One region of the Streptomyces sp. NPDC088915 genome, then DNA from elsewhere that is predicted to be linked to it. Evidence: riboswitches for the same ligand, from Rfam matches in the RefSeq annotation. Region 1 holds a riboswitch; each other region holds the start of a gene.
The links. A riboswitch is a leader RNA that binds a small molecule or an ion and turns the genes downstream of it on or off. The one in region 1 is predicted to bind cobalamin.
Positions count from the first base shown of each region.

Region 2: it holds a riboswitch for cobalamin, as region 1 does, so the genes downstream of both, ACIP5O_RS30625 (ABC transporter substrate-binding protein) here and ACIP5O_RS18290 (CoA-acylating methylmalonate-semialdehyde dehydrogenase) in region 1, are expected to answer to the same signal.
Region 3: it holds a riboswitch for cobalamin, as region 1 does, so the genes downstream of both, ACIP5O_RS27400 (CbtB-domain containing protein) here and ACIP5O_RS18290 (CoA-acylating methylmalonate-semialdehyde dehydrogenase) in region 1, are expected to answer to the same signal.
Region 4: it holds a riboswitch for cobalamin, as region 1 does, so the genes downstream of both, metE (5-methyltetrahydropteroyltriglutamate--homocysteine S-methyltransferase) here and ACIP5O_RS18290 (CoA-acylating methylmalonate-semialdehyde dehydrogenase) in region 1, are expected to answer to the same signal.

Region 1 covers NZ_JBIVIR010000009.1:154,785-157,982, reverse strand. Annotated here, with positions in the region: partial or broken gene ACIP5O_RS18300 (mechanosensitive ion channel family protein) at 1-565, shown strand, start outside; gene ACIP5O_RS18295 (hypothetical protein) at 595-1,104, opposite strand; cobalamin riboswitch at 1,323-1,501, shown strand; gene ACIP5O_RS18290 (CoA-acylating methylmalonate-semialdehyde dehydrogenase) at 1,712-3,198, shown strand, end outside.
Region 2 covers NZ_JBIVIR010000019.1:149,664-152,861, reverse strand. Annotated here, with positions in the region: gene ACIP5O_RS30635 (TetR family transcriptional regulator) at 1-401, shown strand, start outside; gene ACIP5O_RS30630 (cold shock domain-containing protein) at 662-868, shown strand; cobalamin riboswitch at 965-1,090, shown strand; gene ACIP5O_RS30625 (ABC transporter substrate-binding protein) at 1,147-2,238, shown strand; gene ACIP5O_RS30620 (FecCD family ABC transporter permease) at 2,235-3,198, shown strand, end outside.
Region 3 covers NZ_JBIVIR010000016.1:164,349-167,546, forward strand. Annotated here, with positions in the region: gene ACIP5O_RS27390 (FecCD family ABC transporter permease) at 1-201, shown strand, start outside; gene ACIP5O_RS27395 (histidine phosphatase family protein) at 260-829, opposite strand; cobalamin riboswitch at 953-1,116, shown strand; gene ACIP5O_RS27400 (CbtB-domain containing protein) at 1,156-1,383, shown strand; gene ACIP5O_RS27405 (CbtA family protein) at 1,398-2,213, shown strand; gene ACIP5O_RS27410 (LacI family DNA-binding transcriptional regulator) at 2,541-3,198, shown strand, end outside.
Region 4 covers NZ_JBIVIR010000019.1:143,486-146,683, forward strand. Annotated here, with positions in the region: gene aceB (malate synthase A) at 1-596, shown strand, start outside; cobalamin riboswitch at 1,162-1,310, shown strand; gene metE (5-methyltetrahydropteroyltriglutamate--homocysteine S-methyltransferase) at 1,497-3,198, shown strand, end outside.

The sequences.
Region 1 (3,198 bases):
CAGATCGCCTTCGGCGACATGGTCCGCATCGGGGACACGGTCGTCGTCGACGGCGAGTGGGGTCTCGTGGAGGAGGTGACGCTGACCTTCCTCACGGTCAGGACCTGGGACGAGCGCCGGGTGACGCTGCCCGTCTCGTACTTCACCTCGCGTCCGTTCGAGAACTGGTCGCGGGGCGGTGCCCAGATGACGGGGTCGGTCTTCGTCCACTGCGACCACTCCACGCCCGTCGCGCTCATGCGGGCGCACCTGCGGGAGTTCCTCGCCGCCTGTCCGGCCTGGGACGGGCGCGGCTGGGACCTGGCCGTCACGGACACGTCGCCCACCGCCATCACGGTCCGCGCGATCGTGACCGCCAAGGACGCCGACGACCTGTGGACGACCCGCTGCGCCGTACGCGAGGAACTCGTGCGCTGGCTGGCCCGGGAGCACCCGGGCGCCCTTCCCCGGGTCGTCACCGCCTCCGCCCCCGAGGAGTCGGGCAAGGCGGCCTGAGTCGCCGGGGGCTCGGCCGGGGCGACGAGGGCGAGGTGGTGGACGGCGGCCCGCTCCGCGTACGGGGCGGTGTCGAACGACCCGCGCGGGTCCGTCCGCTCAGACCGGCGGCTCGTGCGCCGACGACCGGCCGCGAAGGACCGGCCCGTACCACAGCATTCGGCTCGCCTCGCTCCGGACGCGGCGGGTGCGTCCCCGTTCGGCCAGGAGCGCGAGGGCGGTGGGCGGCGTCGCGAAGCGCCGGGAGGCGGCCGTGCGCTGGAGCCAGTCGGACGCGTCGAGGAGTTCTCCGGGGGACCGGGCCTCGTCCTGTACGAGGGCGTGGAGCAGGGACCACTCGCGCAGGCGGCGGGCGGGGAAGTCGTGGGCCGCGACGGTCTCGGCGAGGCGCCGGGCCCATTCCGTGAAGTGCGGGCCGGCCAGGAGGCCGGCGGCCCTGCGGTCCAGGTGACGGACCACCGCGCTGCCGGCCATCGTCGCGTCCCGGTCGCGCAGGACGGCGGACACCAGCTCGGCCTCGGCCTCCTCCGGTACGGCTTCCAGAGCCTCCAGGTACCGGGCGAACCTCCGGTGCTCGGGCGGTTCCTCGTCGAGGTGCGGGGCGGTCATGCCGCGATTCTGCCCGGTCGTCGGAGGGCGCGGCCGGGAATTTCCGGGCACGCCGACGGTCCTGATCCGCCTGACAGACCTCGGGAGCGGAGGAAGGCCCGGACGCCCCGGGAGACCCCGTGCGCGACGGAGGTCCGGCCGGCCGCAGGGGGATCGGCGGGATCCGGCCGACACGGATGGTGGCGGGGCGCGGGGGTGGACTTACTAGGACGTCCAACTATATGTTCGTGACACAAGGTCCGCGGTGCAGGGAAGCCGGTGTGAATCCGGCACGGTCCCGCCACTGTGACCGGGGAGTGTGCCGCCGTCCACACGTCACTGACGAGGTCCGTCGGGAAGGCGGGCGGCACGCGGGGATCCGGGAGTCAGGATACCGGCCGCGGAGCGTTCCGTGTTGTCCACGAGGATGGAGCAGACACGCATGGCACCGGTCCGTACCCACGACCCTGGTGATCCGGCGGAGCGAGCGGCGACCCCCGCGTCCACGTAGCTCTTCGGCGGCCCCGCGCCGCCCCGTCCCACGGCGTCCCCCCGCGGCGCACCCACCCGGTGCGGCCGGCGGTCCGCCGTGCCATCCCCGGATCCGACCTGACGAGAGCAGGCCCCCATGGTCCGTGAACTCACCCATTTCATCGGCGGGAAGCACACCGCCGGCACGTCCGGCCTCTTCGGCGACGTGTACGACCCCAACACCGGCGCCGTCCAGGCCCGCGTCCCGCTCGCCGGCCGCGCCGACACCGAGCGGGCGATCGCGGACGCGGTCGCCGCCCAGCGGGAGTGGGGCGCGTGGAACCCGCAGCGGCGCGCCCGCGTCCTGTTGCGGTTCCTCCGGCTCGTCGAGGGCGAACGCGACGAGCTGGCGAGGCTGTTGTCCGCCGAGCACGGCAAGACCGTCGCGGACGCCCACGGCGATCTGCAACGCGGGCTCGAAGTCGTGGAGTTCGCCGCCGGCGCTCCCCACCTCCTCAAGGGGGAGTTCACCGACAACGCCGGAACCGGCATCGACGTGCACTCCTTGCGCAGCCCGCTCGGCGTCGTCGCCGGCATCACCCCGTTCAACTTCCCCGCGATGATTCCGCTGTGGCAGGCCGCACCCGCCCTGGCCTGCGGCAACGCCTTCATCCTCAAGCCGTCCGAACGCGATCCCTCCGTACCGCTCCGGCTCGCGGAGCTGTTCCTGGAGGCGGGGCTCCCGGCCGGTGTCCTCAACGTCGTCAACGGCGGCGAGGAGGCCGTCACCACCCTCCTCGAAGACCCCCGCGTGCAGGCCCTCGGCTTCGTCGGCTCCACCCCGGTCGCCGCGCACATCTACGCGACGGCCGCCGCCCACGGCAAGCGCGCCCAGTGCTTCGGCGGCGCCAAGAACCACATGATCGTGATGCCCGACGCCGACCTCGACCAGGCCGTCGACGCCCTGGTGGGGGCCGGTTACGGCTCGGCGGGCGAGCGCTGCATGGCGATCTCCGTCGCCGTGCCCGTCGGCGAGGAGACCGCCGACCGGCTGGTGGCCGCACTGAAGGAGCGCGTCGCCGCCCTCCGGATCGGCCGCTCCGACGACCCGGAGGCCGACTTCGGGCCGCTGGTGAGCCGGGACGCCCTGGAACGGGTCACCCGCTACGTCGACATCGGCGTGGAGGAGGGGGCCGAACTCGTCGTCGACGGACGCGGGTTCACCCTGCCCGGCCACGAGGACGGCTTCTTCGCGGGCGCCTCGCTCTTCGACCGGGTCACCCCGGAGATGCGGATCCACCGCGAGGAGATCTTCGGCCCGGTGCTGTGCGTCGTGCGCGCCGCCGACTTCGAGGAGGCGCTCCGGCTGCCCAGCGAGCACGCGTACGGGAACGGCGTCGCCCTCTTCACCCGGGACGGCGACACCGCCCGCGAGTTCGCGCGCCGGGTCGACACCGGGATGGTCGGCGTCAACGTCCCGATCCCGGTCCCCGTGGCGTACCACACCTTCGGCGGCTGGAAGGCGTCCGGGTTCGGGGACCTGAACCAGCACGGGCCGGACTCGATCCGCTTCCACACCCGCACCAAGACCGTCACCTCGCGCTGGCCCTCCGGGGTCAAGGAGGGCGCGAGCTTCACCATGCC
Region 2 (3,198 bases), on a different contig from region 1:
GCGAGCTGGAGGGCTTCCTGATCGGCATCGAGCGCGAACTCGACGCCCACCGGGGCGCGTTGGAGGATGCGGCGGCGGCCGGCGTCGGCTACACGCTCCAGCAGACCGTGGACAACCCCCTCATCAAGAGCGTCCTGGTCGCGGCCCGGGGCGGCGAGGACGACCTCCTCGCCTACCTCACCACCCGCACGGAGCCGGTCTTCGGCACGGCGATGGCGATGCTCGACGCGTACGCGATCGAGGCCTGGCCCGACGTGGACGAGGAGTCGCGCGGCCTCGCCGTCGAGACGGTCGTGCGGCTCACCGTCAGCCACATCGTCCAGCCGGTGGCCTCCCCGGCGGAGACGGCGGCGCGCATCGCCAGGATCACGGCGAGGATCGCGTACCCGGGCGGCACCTGAGGCGTACCCCGTCCGGGCCCGGAGGCCGTACCCCGCCCCGGTCCGCACGTGCGACGAGGCCCGGTGCCGAACACGGGGGATCTTCGGCACCGGACCTCTGTTGAATATTCTACGAGATCCTCCGGAGTGCTCGCGCACGGCCCACCGCCCGACGGGCGGAGCGCGGGCGGACGGGGTACACCTCCCCTGAGACGCGGACCCGGCCGCACCCGGCCGGGACGACCCCCGCCCGCGTCGCCGACGCCGAGGAGGAGGCCGCCGTGGAAGGCAGGAGCAAGGGTTTCGTGCAGTCCTTCAACCGTCTCGGGGGATACGGGTTCGTCGTCCCCGTCGGCTCCGAGGAGCAGGTCTGGTTCAGCGCGGAGGACATCGAGGACGAGAGCAGGACCGTCTCGGAGGGGCAGCAGGTCTCCTTCGTCCTGGTCCTCGGGGACGGCCGCTTCGAGGCCAGGGAACTGCGCGTCTGACGCCCCCCGCGCCCCGGGGCGCGCCCCCGGGCCGGTGGTACTGTGCCGAGGCCAGTCGCACCTTTGTACGCGCCCGAACGGGTGTGTGCACGGGTCGGGGAATCCGGTGCGAGACCGGAACTGACGCGCAGCGGTGAGGGCGACGGGCGGAGCATCGGCCACTGGGCGGCGACGACGGCCCGGGAAGGCGCCCCGTCCGGCCGACCCCGAGTCCGAAGACCTGCTGGCGGCCCCGGCGGCCCGCCCGTCCGGGGAGCACCGTACGACAGGCTCCGCGTATGAGCCGTGGCCGCAGAGGAAGTCCCGTGCCGCTCGCACACCCCGTCCGCTCCGCCGTGCCGTTCCTCACCGGAGCCCTGCTCCTGACCGCGACCGGTTGCGGCGCGGGAACCGCACCCGCCCCCGACCGGCCCGCGCGCGGCGCCGCCGGAGACGCGAAGGCCGGATACCCGGTCACCCTCGACGACAACTGCGGACGGCCCGTCCGCGTCGAGCGCGCGCCCGAGCGGGCCGTCGCCCTCGACCAGGGCGCGGCGGAGATCATGCTCTCCCTCGGGCTCGCCGACCGCATGGTGGGCACCGGCACCTGGACGGACCCCGTGCTCAAGGGCCTGGAGGAGGAGAACGCGAAGGTCCCGCGCCTCGCCGACCGCTACCCCTCCGTCGAGAAGGTCCTCGACGCCGAACCCGACTTCGCCGCCGCCTCCTTCGCGTACACCCTCGGCAAGGGAGGGGTGGCGCCCCGCGAGCGGTTCGAGCAGCTCGGCGTCCCCACGTACCTCTCGCCCACCGATTGCGTCGGCAAGGACAACAGCGGGGACGGCGACGGGGTCCGCGTCCGGCCGCTCACCATGGAGACGGTCTACGGCGAGATCCGCGACCTGGCCCGGATCTTCGGGGTCCGGGAGCGCGGCGAGGAGCTCGTTGCCGAGCTCAAGGGCCGGGTGACGAAGGCGACTTCGGGTGGAGACTTCGAAAACGCCACGGTCCTCTACTGGTTCGCCAACTCCGAGGCGCCCTACATGGCGGGCTGCTGCGGCGCCCCCGGCATCGTCTCCCGCGAGCTGGGCGCGAAGAACGTCTTCGACGACACCAAGGAGGAGTGGCCCCAGATCAACTGGGAGACCGTCGCCGACCGCGACCCCGACGTCCTCGTCATCGGCGACCTCACCCGCCGCTCGCAGTCGGCCGAGAGCGCCGCCAAGAAGATCGGGTTCCTGGAGTCCGACCCGGTCACCCGCAGCATGACCGCGGTCAAGAACAAGCGGTACGTGCTCCTCAGCGGCCAGGCGCTCAACCCCACGATCCGCACCGTCGAGGCCGTCGAGAAGGTGGCGGCCGCGCTCCGCTCGTACGGTCCCGCGAAGTGACGGCCACCACCTCTCCGGCTGCCGCTTCGATACGGAAGGGAGCCGCGGCCCTGCTGTGGACGGCGGGCGGACTCGCGCTCCTGGCCGCGTCGATCGCCGTGGCCATCACCATCGGCCCGGCCCGCATCGGCGTCGCCGACGTGTGGTCGACGGTCGCCGCCCACCTCGGCGGGGGCGCCCCGGCGCTCTCCCCGATCCGCGACGGGATCGTGTGGGACCTGCGGCTTCCCCGCACCCTCCTCGCCGCCGTCTGCGGCGCCGGACTCGCCCTGTGCGGCGCGGTGATGCAGTCGCTGCTGCGCAACCCGCTCGCCGACCCCTTCGTCCTCGGCGTCTCCTCCGGCGCCTCGACCGGCGCGGTCGCGGTCGTCGTCCTCGGGATCGGCGGGGGAGTCCTCTCCGTCACCGGCGGCGCGTTCCTCGGGGCGGTCTGCTCCTTCGCGCTCGTGCTGCTGCTCAGCCACACCCTCGGCGGCTCGACGGACCGTGTGGTCCTCTCCGGGGTCGCCGCCATGCAGCTCTTCTCGGCCCTCACCTCCTTCGTCGTGATGACGGCCGCCGACGCGGAGACCACCCGGGGCGTCCTCTTCTGGCTGCTCGGCTCCCTCGCCGGGGCCGGCTGGAACGACGTGTGGGTGTGCCTCGGGGTCCTCGCGGCGGCCCTGGTGATCTGCGTCGGACACGCGCGGACCCTGGACGCGTTCGCCTTCGGGGAGGAGGCCGCAGCCTCGCTCGGCGTCGCCGTCGCCCGGACCCGGCTCGTCCTCCTGTGCGTCACCGCGCTCCTGACGGCCGCCCTGGTCTCCGCCGCCGGGGCCGTCGGCTTCGTCGGACTCGTCCTGCCGCACGCCGCCCGCGCGCTCGCGGGCCCCGGGCACGCCCGGCTCCTGCCGGTCACCGCCCTGGCCGGAGCGGTCTTCCTGGTCTGGGCCGACACCCTCGCCCGTACCGTCCTCGACC
Region 3 (3,198 bases), on a different contig from region 1:
ATCGCCAAGCGGGTCACCCGCAGCGGCGGGCCCCAGCTCGTCATGTCGACCGTGCTGGGCGCGCTGCTCCTGGTCCTCGCGGACCTCGCGGCCCAGCAGCTCCCGCTCTTCGACGACCTGCCGGTCGGGCTCTACACGATGGCCGTCGGAGGGGCGTACCTGGGCTATCTGCTCCTGAAGGAGTGGAAGCGCCCCCTCTAGAGGCGCGCGTACGGAGAGAGGGAGGGGGCCACCGGGTGGCCCCCTCCCTCTCTCCGCGTCAGCAGGTGAGCGGCTCGCCGGCGCGCAGGTTCCAGCGTCCGCCGCGTCCGCTGAGGTGAACGGCCGTCAGGGGGCGGACGTCCAGGCGCCGGGCGGTCGCGTCCGGCACCCCGAGGGCGTGGACGGTCGCGGCGCGCACGACGTCGGGTTCGACGACGGCCGTGACGCGTCCCGATCCCTCCCGGAGCGCGTCGAGCCAGGCCCCGACCCGGACGCGCAGGTCGCGGAGGGACTCACCGCCGTGCGGCGCGGCCTCCGGGTCGGAGAGCCAGGCGGCGAGCGCGGCCTCCTCGGTGGCGGCGACGTCGTCCAGGGTCCTCCCCCGCCACCGGCCCATGGCGCAGCCGGCGAGACCGGCCGCCGGTTCGGCCCGCAGGCCGAGGGCCCGGGCGGTGCCGAGGCAGCGCGCGGACGGCGAGGCGTACGCGCGCGTGGCGGGGTCCACGGCGGCCGCGAGGGCCTCGGCGCGGGCGAGTCCCGCCGGGTCGAGGGGGCTGTCGTCGTCGAACCGGACCTCGCGCAGCGCGTCGTTCGTGGCGGGCGGGACGAGCGTCAGCCGGACTGTCATCGGGATCCTTCGCGGTCGGCGCCGGTACGGGGCGGCGGGGCGGTCCCCCGTACCGTACGGGCCGCGGGGAGGCGGGGGCTCCGCGCGGGGGCGCACGGAGGTGATACAGGCCTCACGCCCTTAACAATGTCCACGTCACGCGGTACCGTCAGGCGACATTTGAACAGCGTGACGACGGCGATACGGAAGTCCGGTGGGAACCCGGCACGGTCGCGCCACTGTATGCCGAGGCCTTCCCCTGGCAGGGGAGGCCGCGGTGAGTCAGACCCGTGGACCGTCGTCCTGCACCACCGTTTGGGACGCGCGTTCCCGCAGGAGGTTTCATCATGGCCGAGGCTGCCGTCTCCGCTGCCGTTTCCACCCCTTCCGTCGCCGTACCGGCTCCGCTGCCCGTACGGGCCGTGCTGCCCTGGGCCTTCTTCGTCGGCCTTCTCGCGCTGATCGCGCTGTACTTCGTGGGCGCGGAGCAGGGTGCCACCTCCCTCTTCGCGGGCTCGGACGTGCACGAGTGGGTGCACGACGGGCGCCACCTGCTCGGCTTCCCGTGCCACTGAGGGGCGACGAGCACATGCACGCCTCGACTGTGAGAACCCTGCTGGTCCGCGGCATGCTCGCGGGCCTGATCGCCGGTCTGTTCGCCTTCGCCGTGGCCTACGTGGGCGGTGAGCCCTCCGTGAACGGCTCCATCGCCGTGGAGGAGGCCCAGGCCGCCCAGGAGGCGGCTCACGCCGGACACGGCGACCACGGCGGCGCCGGAGCGGCCGAGGAGGAAGAGGAGGAGGTGGTCAGCCGTCCCGTGCAGTCCACCTTCGGCCTGGCCACCGGCGTCCTGGTCTACGGGGTGGCGCTGGGCGGCATCGCCGCGCTCGCCTTCTCGTTCGCGCTCGGCCGCGTCGGCCGGTTCAGTCCGCGGGCCACCGCGGCGCTGACCGCGGCCGCGGCCTTCACCACCGTCTACCTGGTGCCGTTCCTGAAGTACCCGGCGACCCCGCCGGCCGTCGGCAACCCCGACACCATCGGGAAGCGCACCACCCTGTTCTTCCTGATGATCCTGCTCAGCGTGCTGCTCGGCGTCGCCGCGGTGATCGCCGGGCGCCGGCTGGCGCCGCGCCTGGGCAACTGGAACGCGAGCCTGGCGGCCGGCTTCGGCTTCGTCGTCGTGACGGGCGTCGCCTTCGCGGTCCTTCCGGCGAACGACGACGCGGTCAAGGCGGGCTTCCCCGCCAAGCTGCTGTGGGAGTTCCGCCTGGCCTCGCTGGGCGTCCAGGTCGTGCTGTGGGCGGTGTTCGCCGTGGTCTTCGGCTACCTCGCCCAGAAGGCGCTGGCCGCCCGGACGGCCGACGGGGAGACTCCGGCCCGGGTCGAGGCCCCGGCCGCGGGCTGACCCGCCGACGCGTACGACACCGCCCCGCGTGCCAGGAGCACGCGGGGCGGTGTCGTGTCGCGTGCGGGTGCCGCTCGTGCCGGGGTCCCTGATCGGCCGGGACGCGGACGGCCGCGCGGTCGATGCCGTAGTGCCCGACGAAGGCCCCGGGGAGGAACCGACGGGGTTTCCGGGACGTCGTGTCCGCGGGAGCACGTTCCTCTTGGGAGCGCTCTCAGAAGGTGGGGGCTACAGATATCCTGGGCCGGACGAGAACGCACACCGTACCCGTGCGCACCCCGTACGACCGGTACGCCGCCCAGCCGACGCAGTCGAGGAGCGCCCGCCTTGCCCGAGCAGACCACGGAGCCCCGCCCCACGCTGGAGGCGGTCGCCGCGCGCGCCGGCGTGTCCCGCGCCACGGCCTCCCGGGTCGTCAACGGGGGCGCGGGCGTGCGCGCCCCCCTGGTCGAGAAGGTGCGCAGGGCCGTCGAGGAGCTCGGTTACGTCCCCAACCACGCGGCCCGCACCCTGGTCACCCGGCGCAACGGCGCCGTGGCCGTGATCATCGCGGAGCCCGAGTTCCGGATCTTCTCCGACCCGTTCTTCGAGCAGCAGGTGCGCGGCATCAGCCGGGAACTGACGGCGCACGACTCCCAGTTGGTGCTGCTGTGGGTGGAGGGACCGGGGGACCACGAGCGGATCGCCCGCTATCTCGGCGGGGGCCACGTCGACGGCGCGCTCGCGTTCTCGCTGCACAGCGACGACGCCCTGCCGGCCGTGATCGGGGGGGCCAGGATCCCGGTGGTCGTCGGCGGGCGGCCCGCCCCCGGCACCGACCCCGCCGTGCCCTTCGTCGACTGCGACAACCGGGGCGGCGCCCGGGAGGCGGTGCGGCACCTGGTGGGCCTCGGGCGCCGGACCATCGCCCACATCTCCGGGCCCGCCGACCAGACGTCGGCGATCGACCGGCTGCACGGCTACCGGGACGTCCTGCTCGACGCCG
Region 4 (3,198 bases), on a different contig from region 1:
CCGGGGACCCGGCGGCGCACGAGGCCGTGCTCGCCGCGGTCCGCCTGGACAAGGAGCGGGAGGCGGAGGACGGCTTCGACGGCTCCCGGGTGGCCCACCCGGGCCTGGTGCCGGTCTGCCGCGAGGTCTTCGACGGGGTGCTCGGGGACCGCCCGCACCAGCTCGACCGGGCCCGCGAGGACGTGCGGGTGACCGCCGGGGAGCTGCTCGCGGTGCGCCGGGTCGGCGGGCCGCCGACCGAGGAGGGCGTCCGCGCCAACATCACCGTGGTGCTGCGCTACTTCGACGCCTGGATCCGCGGGCAGGGGTCGGTCACGGTCGACGGCCTGGTGGAGGACGCCGCGACCGCCGAGATCGCCCGCGTCCAGATCTGGCAGTGGCTCCGGCACCGGACCGTCGACCGCGGCACGGTCCTGGAACTGCTCGACCGCGAACTGGCCGCGCTCGGCGCCGAGTTCCCGTGGGCGGCGCTCGACGAGGTGCGGGCACTCTTCGAGAGCGCCGCGCTCGCCGCCGAACTGCCCCTCTTCTTCACCCCGGAGGCGTACTCCCGCCACCTCGTCCGCACGGTGACGGCCGCCGAGGTGGCGGCGTGAGCGCCGGTCCGGGCGGCGGCATCCGGCGCGTCGGGGTCGTGGGCGGCGGCCGGAAGGCCGATCGGGGGTTCCCCCTGTACGACCGGGCGGAGACGCCCGGACGGCCGGCCTGAGGAGGCCGGCGCCCGCCGCCGGGGAAGAGGCCCGGTGGAGGGTCCCGAGAGAGGACCCGGCGGCGGTACGGCGAGGGGCCGGGGGCGGGTGGTGCCGCCCCCGGCCCCGCTGCCGTGCCGTGCCGCACGCCCGGCCCGTGGGTCCGGTCCCGCACACCCGGTCCGTGCGTCCGGTCCCGTGCGCCCGGCCGCGTGCCCGATCCGTACGCCCGGTCCCGCACGCCCGATCCGTACGCCCGGTCCCGCACGTCCGGTCCCGTACGCCCGCCCGCGTGCCCGGCCCGTACGCCCGTCCCCGTACGTCCCGCAGATCCGTCCCCGTCCCCCCGCCGTTCACCCGCGCGTCTCGTCGGCTCGCCCGAATGGCGAGATACCCGTCCCCACTCCCGGTGCAGACCCCGTACCCTGGCCGGGCAGCTGGTTCGCCCCCGTCCGCCAGGCGGGAGGCGTCGTAAGAGGGAACCCGGTGGGAATCCGGGACTGCCCCGCAGCGGTGAGCGGGAACGACCGCCGTCATACGCACTGGGCCCGGGAAGGGTCTGGGAAGCGACGGCCAGTAGGAGTCGTGTACAGCGCGACGTGCCCGTGAGTCCGAAGACCTGCCCGTTGCCCGCACGCGGACGATTCCGCGCGCGGACATCCCGGTGACCTCGAGGGCGGGTCGGCGTACATACCGACGGACGACCGCGCCCCGCCGCGCGTGTTCGCAACCGTCCGGTCCGTCGCCCCTTCGCGTCCTCGTCCCGTCCCCGGGACCTCAGGGATTCATCTCGCGAAGGAGATCTCCGTGACCACGAAGTCCGCAGCCGCGGCAGCACGGGCCACCGTGTACGGCCACCCCCGTCAGGGCCGGGACCGGGAGCTGAAGAAGGCGGTCGAGGGCTACTGGAAGGGCCGCGTCACCGCCGGCGCCCTCCGGTCCACCGCCGCCGAACTGCGCCGCACGCACTGGCGGCAGCTCGCCGGGGCCGGTGTCCACGAGGTGCCGACCGGCGACTTCTCGTACTACGACCACGTCCTGGACACCACCGTCATGGTGGGCGCGATCCCCGCGCGGCACCGCGAGGCCGTCGCCGCCGACGCGCTGGACGGCTACTTCGCCATGGCGCGCGGCACCCAGGACGTCGCTCCGCTGGAGATGACGAAGTGGTTCGACACCAACTACCACTACCTGGTGCCGGAGCTGGGCCCGGACACGGTCTTCACGGCCGACTCCTCGAAGCAGGTCGCGGAGCTGGAGGAGGCCCTCGCCCTGGGGCTGACGGCCCGTCCGGTCCTCGTCGGACCCGTCACCTACCTGCTGCTCGCCAAGCCCGCACCGGGCGTGGCCGCCGGCTTCGATCCGCTGACCCTGCTCGACCGGCTCCTGCCGGTGTACGCGGAGGTCCTCGCGGACCTGCGCGCGGCCGGCGCCGAGTGGGTGCAGCTCGACGAGCCCGCGCTCGTCCAGGACAGGACCCCGGCCGAGCTGAACGCCGCCGCGCGCGCCTACCGCGACCTCGGCGCGCTCACCGACCGGCCGCGGCTCCTCGTCGCCTCGTACTTCGACCGGCTCGGCGACGCCCTGCCCGTCCTGGCCGAGGCGCCCGTCGAGGGTCTCGCGCTCGACTTCACCGGCCCGGCCGCCGCCAACCTGGAGGGGCTCGCCGCCGTCGGCGGGCTGCCCGGGAAGCGGCTCGTCGCCGGTGTGGTCGACGGCCGCAACATCTGGGTCAACGACCTGGAGAAGTCCCTGGCCACCCTCGGCACCCTCCTCGGCCTGGCCGACCGGGTCGACGTCTCCGCCTCCTGCTCCCTGCTCCACGTGCCGCTCGACGCGGCGGCCGAGAAGGGCGTCGACCCGCAGATCCTGCGCTGGCTCTCCTTCGCGCGGCAGAAGGCCGCCGAGCTCGCCACGCTGGCCAGGGGCCTGTCGCGGGGGACGGACGCGATCGCCGGCGAGCTGGCCGCCAACCGCGCCGTCCTCGCCTCCCGCGCCACCTCCCCCATCACCCGGAACCCGGCCGTGCGCGCCCGCGCCGGGGCCGTCACCGGGGCCGATGCCCGCCGCTCGCAGCCGTACGCCGAGCGGGCCGCCGCCCAGCGCGCCCACCTGGGCCTCCCGCTGCTCCCGACCACCACCATCGGCTCCTTCCCGCAGACCGACGAGCTGCGCGCGGCCCGCGCCGACCTGCGGGCCGGCCGGATCGACACGGCCGGGTACGAGGAGCGGATCAGGAACGAGATCCGGGAGGTGGTGGCGTACCAGGAGAAGACCGGCGTCGACGTCCTGGTGCACGGCGAGCCCGAGCGCAACGACATGGTGCAGTACTTCGCCGAGCAGCTCGACGGCTACCTCGTCACCCGGCACGGCTGGGTCCAGTCGTACGGCACCCGCTACGTCCGCCCGCCGATCCTGGCCGGTGACGTCTCGCGGCCCGAGCCGATGACGGTGCGCTGGACGGCGTACGCCCAGTCCCTCACGTCCAAGCCCGTCAAGGGGATGCTGA